3 regions of the Priestia sp. AB genome follow, and region 2 is predicted to be linked to each of the others. Evidence: riboswitches for the same ligand, from Rfam matches in the RefSeq annotation. Region 2 holds a riboswitch; each other region holds the start of a gene.
What was found. Region 2 has a riboswitch for lysine ahead of lysA (diaminopimelate decarboxylase). Riboswitches for the same ligand answer to the same signal wherever they lie in the genome.

Region 1: another riboswitch for lysine. It lies ahead of dapA (4-hydroxy-tetrahydrodipicolinate synthase); the one in region 2 lies ahead of lysA (diaminopimelate decarboxylase).
Region 3: another riboswitch for lysine. It lies ahead of POF52_RS00870 (aspartate kinase); the one in region 2 lies ahead of lysA (diaminopimelate decarboxylase).

The regions. Positions count from the first base shown of each region.
Region 1 is NZ_JAQMYN010000002.1:35,705-37,983, forward strand. Features, by position in the region: gene dapA (4-hydroxy-tetrahydrodipicolinate synthase) at 41-928, opposite strand; lysine riboswitch at 1,056-1,234, opposite strand; gene POF52_RS06435 (hypothetical protein) at 1,493-1,750, opposite strand; gene POF52_RS06440 (hypothetical protein) at 1,812-2,099, opposite strand.
Region 2 is NZ_JAQMYN010000003.1:106,900-109,178, forward strand. Features, by position in the region: gene POF52_RS10185 (CBO0543 family protein) at 129-641, shown strand; lysine riboswitch at 708-890, shown strand; gene lysA (diaminopimelate decarboxylase) at 1,036-2,279, shown strand, end outside.
Region 3 is NZ_JAQMYN010000001.1:177,609-179,887, forward strand. Features, by position in the region: gene uvrC (excinuclease ABC subunit UvrC) at 1-508, shown strand, start outside; lysine riboswitch at 574-751, shown strand; gene POF52_RS00870 (aspartate kinase) at 893-2,125, shown strand; gene POF52_RS00875 (YslB family protein) at 2,175-2,279, opposite strand, start outside.

The DNA of each region.
Region 1 (2,279 bases), on a different contig from region 2:
GAGAGAAGATACTCTCTCTCCTAACCTGTTTTTATTTATTTCAACAGGTAACGTTAATGCCGCTAGCTTGCAGAACTTTTTCTAGTGCACTTTGCTCTTTATTGCTTAAAGGAACCATTGGCAAACGAACACCGCCAACTTGTATTCCATTTAGATTTAATGCAGCTTTTACTGGTGAAGGACTTGGCGCAATAAATAATGCTCTCATAATTGGAAGCAGATTGCGATGTGTAGCAGCAGCTTTTTGGACATCGCCATTTTTGAAGGCATTAATCATTTCTTGCATATCATTGCCAATGATGTGGGAAGCAACTGAAATAACTCCTGCCCCGCCAATTGCTAATACTGGTATTGTTAACCCATCATCGCCGCTGTATAGTGTAAAGTCGCTAGGTGTTTTGCTAATAATCTCTGCCATGGCATCCAAGTTGCCACTTGCTTCCTTAATTGACACAACATTAGGGATCTCTGATAGACGAACAATTGTTTCAACAGAAATGTTAACTATGCTTCGCCCTGGGATATTATAAAGCATAACTGGTAGAGAGGTTGATTCGGCAATCGTTTTAAAATGCTGGTACAAGCCTTCTTGAGACGGCTTATTATAGTATGGAGCAACGAGCATAATACCATCGACTCCTGTTTCCTCTGCAAGTTTCGTTAAGCTCATCGAAGCTTGCGTGTTGTTTGAGCCAGTTCCAGCGATGACGTGGACTCTTCCAGCAGCAGCTTCTACAACACATTTGAATAATTCAATTTTTTCTTCTGTGGTTAATGTTGGAGACTCTCCAGTTGTACCAGCTACAACTAAGCCGTCTGTGCCATTTGTAATTAAATGCTCAACCAACGTTTTCGTCGCGTTAAAATCAATTTCGCCATTCCGATCAAACGGGGTAACCATCGCTGTTAATACTTGGCCAAAATTCATAACTACACACCCTTTATAAAATTTTTAAAATTAGAGGGGTCAGGGCCATTCATAAGAAACGCAAAAAAGCAGCAACGAGGGATTCGTTGCTGCAGTAGAAACAATATTTATTAAAAATAGTTTCCGTGCGTAAGATAGCCCTCCATACAGTTTCCCATATGACAGTTCTGTATTTATTCAACAGCAGAACCAGCTTCAAGAACATGAGATTCTTTCAGCTTCGGCAAATACCCCTTTCCACAATTGTCATTGGATCTCATTCTCCTCAAATTGTATACTTATGATCTTTGCACCTCTATCCTCACTTCAAAAAATATTGAAATAAGAAAATATTTAATTGAATTTAATATAACAGTAAATTTCCTTTCACGCAAGAATCATTTAAGTATAATTTTATGGACACCATGTAATTAAGTCCTTACCCTTATTTTTGAGAGAATGCCTCCGGATTATTGACTCAAACCCACAATCTCAGTATCACTCATATTACTATTCCACCTTTCTTTTTGCTATTCACCACATATTTTAACTTACATATTATGCACATCATAAAAAGCCACCCGCTTAGAGTGACTTAGCATTAGGTTTATTCTTTACTTCATCAGGTACGTAATCTAAAAGTACGGATATTATTGTATTAAAATGCCATGGAGTAAGATTGTTGCCAGCACTTTCTTTTAATTCAGTTCTTAGCTTTTCACCCCATATAGGATATTTATTGTTGCTTTTTGCTGCCTCTAACATATAATCGACTACATTTAGTACTTTATAATATTCATTTTCTTTTGCGCTAATATAATAGTCCTTTTGTTTATAGTTCATATCTCCAATCCCCTTTTGGTTATTTATGAACAATAAATTTTTTCATAAGATAGCATCAAATTTAGACTGTATCTCTTATTTCCTTATAACATCTACATTGATTTAAATAGTTTATAATATCTTGGTTATTTACTTCTTTGATATTATCTCCAAAAAGTTCAGCGGCACTTTCTAAACGTTCCCTTTTATTATCAATCGTTAGTACATATCGAAGTGCATCAACTACTGGTGCATTATGGTATGTACGACGAACGAAATATTCTTCGATTGCCTTATTTAAGTATTCTGATTCAGCCTTTCTAAATTTAGTTCCTGACCTTTGAAGGTTCTTTACCTCCATCTCTATCATAAATCCCTCATCCTCTCCGATTTAATTTACTATTTTATTCCCCTACTAGAAGTAAAATAAAACTTAGTTTGTATACAAATAATATATTTTCTCAAAATAAAAAACACCTGTGAAGACAGATGTTTTTTGTAAACTTAACATATTAAAGGAGAAATGATTCGTCAGCAAAAGGAGGAATCT
Region 2 (2,279 bases):
TAGTGATCACCCATATTTAACACTGCGCTTACCGCTTTTTTATTATAGTTTCTGAATAAAAAAATGAAAGAATAAAACCACTATAATATGTAAATAAAAAGAAATAACCATTATTTTAAGGAGAGCGTATGCAATCTTCATTTGTATTATTTTTCATTATTCTTGGTTTACTATTTGGCAAGTGGCGAAGGTATCAAGAATACTATCCTACTTTGCTGTTTTGGGTCACAGGGAATTTGCTTTATGAAGTGCTCCTGTTTCATCACCGCGTATGGGTATTTCACCCTGTTGGTATTGATCACCTTTTTCTACCCGATCACCTAATGGTTTCCCTTGGAATAACCTTAATTATTTATCCTTTTGTTATACCGGTTTTTTTAGGAAGGCTGCCGCTGCATGTAAGCGGCCGGCTGTGGTGGATTCTTTTGTGGGCGCTTTTATTTACTGTGATTGAGTTCATTGCTTATGTTAATCACAGTATCACTCATCATTATGGATGGTCGCTGCTGTGTTCTTTTCTCTTCAATATTGTCACGTTCTCACTTTTAGTCATTCATCAGAAGACAGCACTGGTCGCTTGGATTCTATCTGGAAGCTTCATAGCTTTCTTATTTATTTTTTTTGATATTCCTATGCCTTAACTTTTCATTGACTAGACGGAGGAAAAGGAAATATAATAGGAATTACATTTAAATATAATTTTCCTCTCTGAGAATAGAGGTGCATGAAATCAAGAGTCACTTATTGGAGACTAATGGAGTCTGTGAAGATAAGTAAAAGGGATTTCGTGCCGAAGTATATAAACATCCATTGTGTTCATATACTGGTTCAGTATTGAATAAATGCTGAGCTGTCACAAACCATTTGGTTTGTGGAGAGCTATTGAAGAGATGTTGATGCCTAGAATGTAATAATACTTTATTATTATGAAACCAAGACGCGTGAACATCACTTCACGGGTCTTTTTTGTGTTTTTCTACTGACCATCAAAGTTCAAAGTTATAGTTGAATGATTTAAATGGAGGGATACGGATTATGTACTTACATGGAACGAGTAAAATTAACAGCAACAATCATTTAGAAATTGGGCAGTGCGATACGGTCGAACTGAAAAAACAATACGGCACTCCTCTATACATCTACGATCAAGAATTAATTGAAACGAAATGCAAGGCCTTCCATTCAGCCTTTCGAAGAAGCGGATTTTCATATCAAATCGCCTATGCAGGGAAAGCATTTCTTTGTATGGAAATGGCTAGCCTTTTAACGAAGCTTGATATGTCACTAGATGTGGTCTCAGGAGGTGAATTATTTACAGCGCTTGAAGCTGGATATCCAGCTGAACGCATTCATTTTCACGGAAATAATAAAACGATTGAAGAAATGGAAATGGCTCTTGATGCGAATATTGGCTGTTTTGTTGTGGATAACTTTACCGAACTTGAAGTTTTGCATGCCTTAGCAGCTGAGCGCAAACAGAAAGCATCTATTCTTCTGCGTGTTACCCCAGGGATTGAAGCCCATACACATGAATATATTATGACCGGACAGGAAGACTCCAAGTTTGGATTTGGTCTTTCCAATGACCAAGCCATGAAAGCGGTAAGTTCTGCGTTAGAAAAGCCTTACTACGATCTTTTAGGCATTCATTGTCATATTGGTTCGCAAATTTTTGAAGTAGATGGTTTTTCTCGCGCCATTGATATTTTAACTGATTTCTTATTCAGCATTCGTGATAAAATGGAATTTGAAGTAAAAGTTTTAAACGTAGGTGGTGGTTTTGGTATTCGTTATACCGAAAGCGACTCTCCTCTTCCAGTTGAGTATTATGTAGATGCACTGACAGAAAAGCTAAGCCGCACGTTAACTGAACAGAGTTATACGCTTCCAGAAGTCTGGATTGAGCCTGGAAGAAGCATCGTAGGAGAAGCAGGTACAACGCTTTATACAATTGGATCAACGAAGGAGATTCCAGGTGTACGAAAATACGTAGGAATTGACGGCGGTATGACCGATAATATCCGTCCTGCTCTTTACGATGCAAAACATGAAGCTGTCTTGGCTAATAGAGTGACGGATAAAAAAGATGAAACAGTATCAATTGCGGGTAAATGCTGTGAATCAGGAGATATGCTTATTTGGGATATCGATTTACCGCGCGTTAATCAAGGAGATTTATTAGCAGTGTCCTCTACAGGTGCCTACAACTATTCAATGGCTAGCAATTACAACCGTATTCCGCGCCCTGCTGTTGTATTTGTAAAAAATGGAGAAGCTCG
Region 3 (2,279 bases), on a different contig from region 2:
AGATGATTACAGTTCCATGAGAGAAGTCGTTCGCAGACGGTATTCCAGAGCGTTAAAAGAAGGTCTTCCGCTCCCGGATTTAATTGTTGTAGATGGAGGCAAAGGGCATTTAGCTGCAGTACAGGACGTTCTCGAAAATGAATTGGGACTTTTAGTGCCTACAGCAGGTCTTGTCAAAGATGATAAGCACAGAACCTCCAACCTGATGATTGGTGAGCCTCCTCAAATCATACCGCTCGAACGCAATAGTCAAGAATTTTATTTGCTTCAGCGAATTCAAGATGAAGTTCACCGCTTTGCGATTACCTTCCACCGTCAAGTGCGCTCTAAGTCCGCTTTTCAGTCTGTTCTGGACGATATTCCGGGAGTGGGCGAAAAGCGTAAAAAAGCTTTGTTAAAGTATTTTGGTTCGGTGAAAAAATTGAAAGAAGCAACGGTTGATGATATTCGAAATTCAGGTGTTCCTCAAAACATCGCTGAAAAAATTTATGAAACATTGCAAAAATAGTCTTGAAATAATAGAAAATATCTGATAAGCTATTAACTAATTTCATACGACACTTCATCAAATGAAGTGAAGATAGAGGTGCAAATTTAATCAGTACGTATCAGGAAGGGTATGAGCTCTTATGAATGATGCGGAAAGGGAAATTTGCCGAAGTGAACATTACCTCATAGTAATGATTGCTGGTTCTGCGTTGAATAAACGTAGGATTGTCAAGATGTAGATTCTTGGAGAGCTATCTCACGGCAGTGGACGGTTATGTTTTATAATTTTCGTTCGTTAAGCAATGAGAGCTCATCTCATTGCTTTTTTTATTGTCTGAGTAAAAAAATTTAGCTTCTCATCATCCTGCATATGCAAATTTATTGAAAAGGAATGAACAAAATTATGGCATTAATCGTTCAAAAATTTGGTGGAACATCTGTTGGTTCTGTTGAACGTATCCAACATGTAGCAAACCGTGTTATTCAAGAAGCAGAGCGCGGTAACCAAGTAGTTGTTGTTGTATCGGCAATGGGCAAAACTACAGATGCACTGGTGAAATTAGCAAGTGATATTACAGACAGTCCAAGCAAACGCGAAATGGATATGCTTCTTACAACTGGAGAACAAGTAACGATTTCCCTGTTAACAATGGCCCTTCAATATAAAGGGTATGAAGCAACTTCGCTAACAGGTTGGCAAGCTGGTATCCATACGGAAGCAGTTCACAGCAATGCACGAATCCAGCACATTGACACGACTTGTATTCAAAGGCAATTAGATAGAGGCCGAATCGTAGTAGTAGCTGGATTCCAAGGCTGTTCAGAAGATGGAAGCATTACAACATTAGGTCGAGGCGGCTCTGACACGACGGCAGTAGCTCTTGCCGCAGCATTAAAAGCTGCAAAATGTGATATTTATACAGACGTAACAGGAGTGTTTACGACAGATCCGCGCTATGTAGAAGATGCTCGTAAGCTTCACTCTATTTCATATGACGAAATGTTAGAATTAGCTAATTTGGGAGCAGGGGTGCTGCATCCGCGCGCTGTTGAGTTTGCAAAAAATTATCAGGTACCGCTAGAAGTGCGTTCAAGCTTAGAAAACGAGAATGGAACGATTGTTGAGGAGGAAGTTTCAATGGAACAAAACTTAGTCGTAAGAGGAATTGCGTTTGAAGATAATATTTCACGAGTGACAATTGAAGGGTTAAACAACGAGTTGCAAACTCTTTCTACTATTTTTACAGCATTAGCAAAAGAACAGTTAAATGTGGACATTATTATTCAAAACGTAACCGCTAATAATCGTCTCTCTATCTCATTTTCTATTAAAACCGTAGACGTAGACGCCGCTCTTGCCGTCTTAAAAGAGTATAAATCTACTTTAGGATATACGCGTATTGAACATGAAAGCGGTCTGGCTAAAGTATCAATTGTTGGCTCTGGCATGATTTCTAATCCAGGCGTTGCAGCGGAAATGTTTGAAGTGCTGGCAGGAGAGAAAATTGAAGTGAAGATGGTCAGCACGTCTGAAATTAAAGTATCTACAGTTGTACCGCATGCTGATATGGTAAAAGCTGTTGAGACGCTTCACGTAGCATTTGAATTAGAAGAGCAGCAAGCAGTGCAAGTATAAAGAAGAGAAAAAAGACGTGGTATCTCCACGTCTTTTATATACGTATTTCCTACTTTTTATAACGCTCCGCGCGTGTTTCGGTAGGTAAGATATCTTTTCGGTCCCACTGCACGGAAATCAGCACTTTTCCGTTCTTTTCTTTATGTGTTAAGTA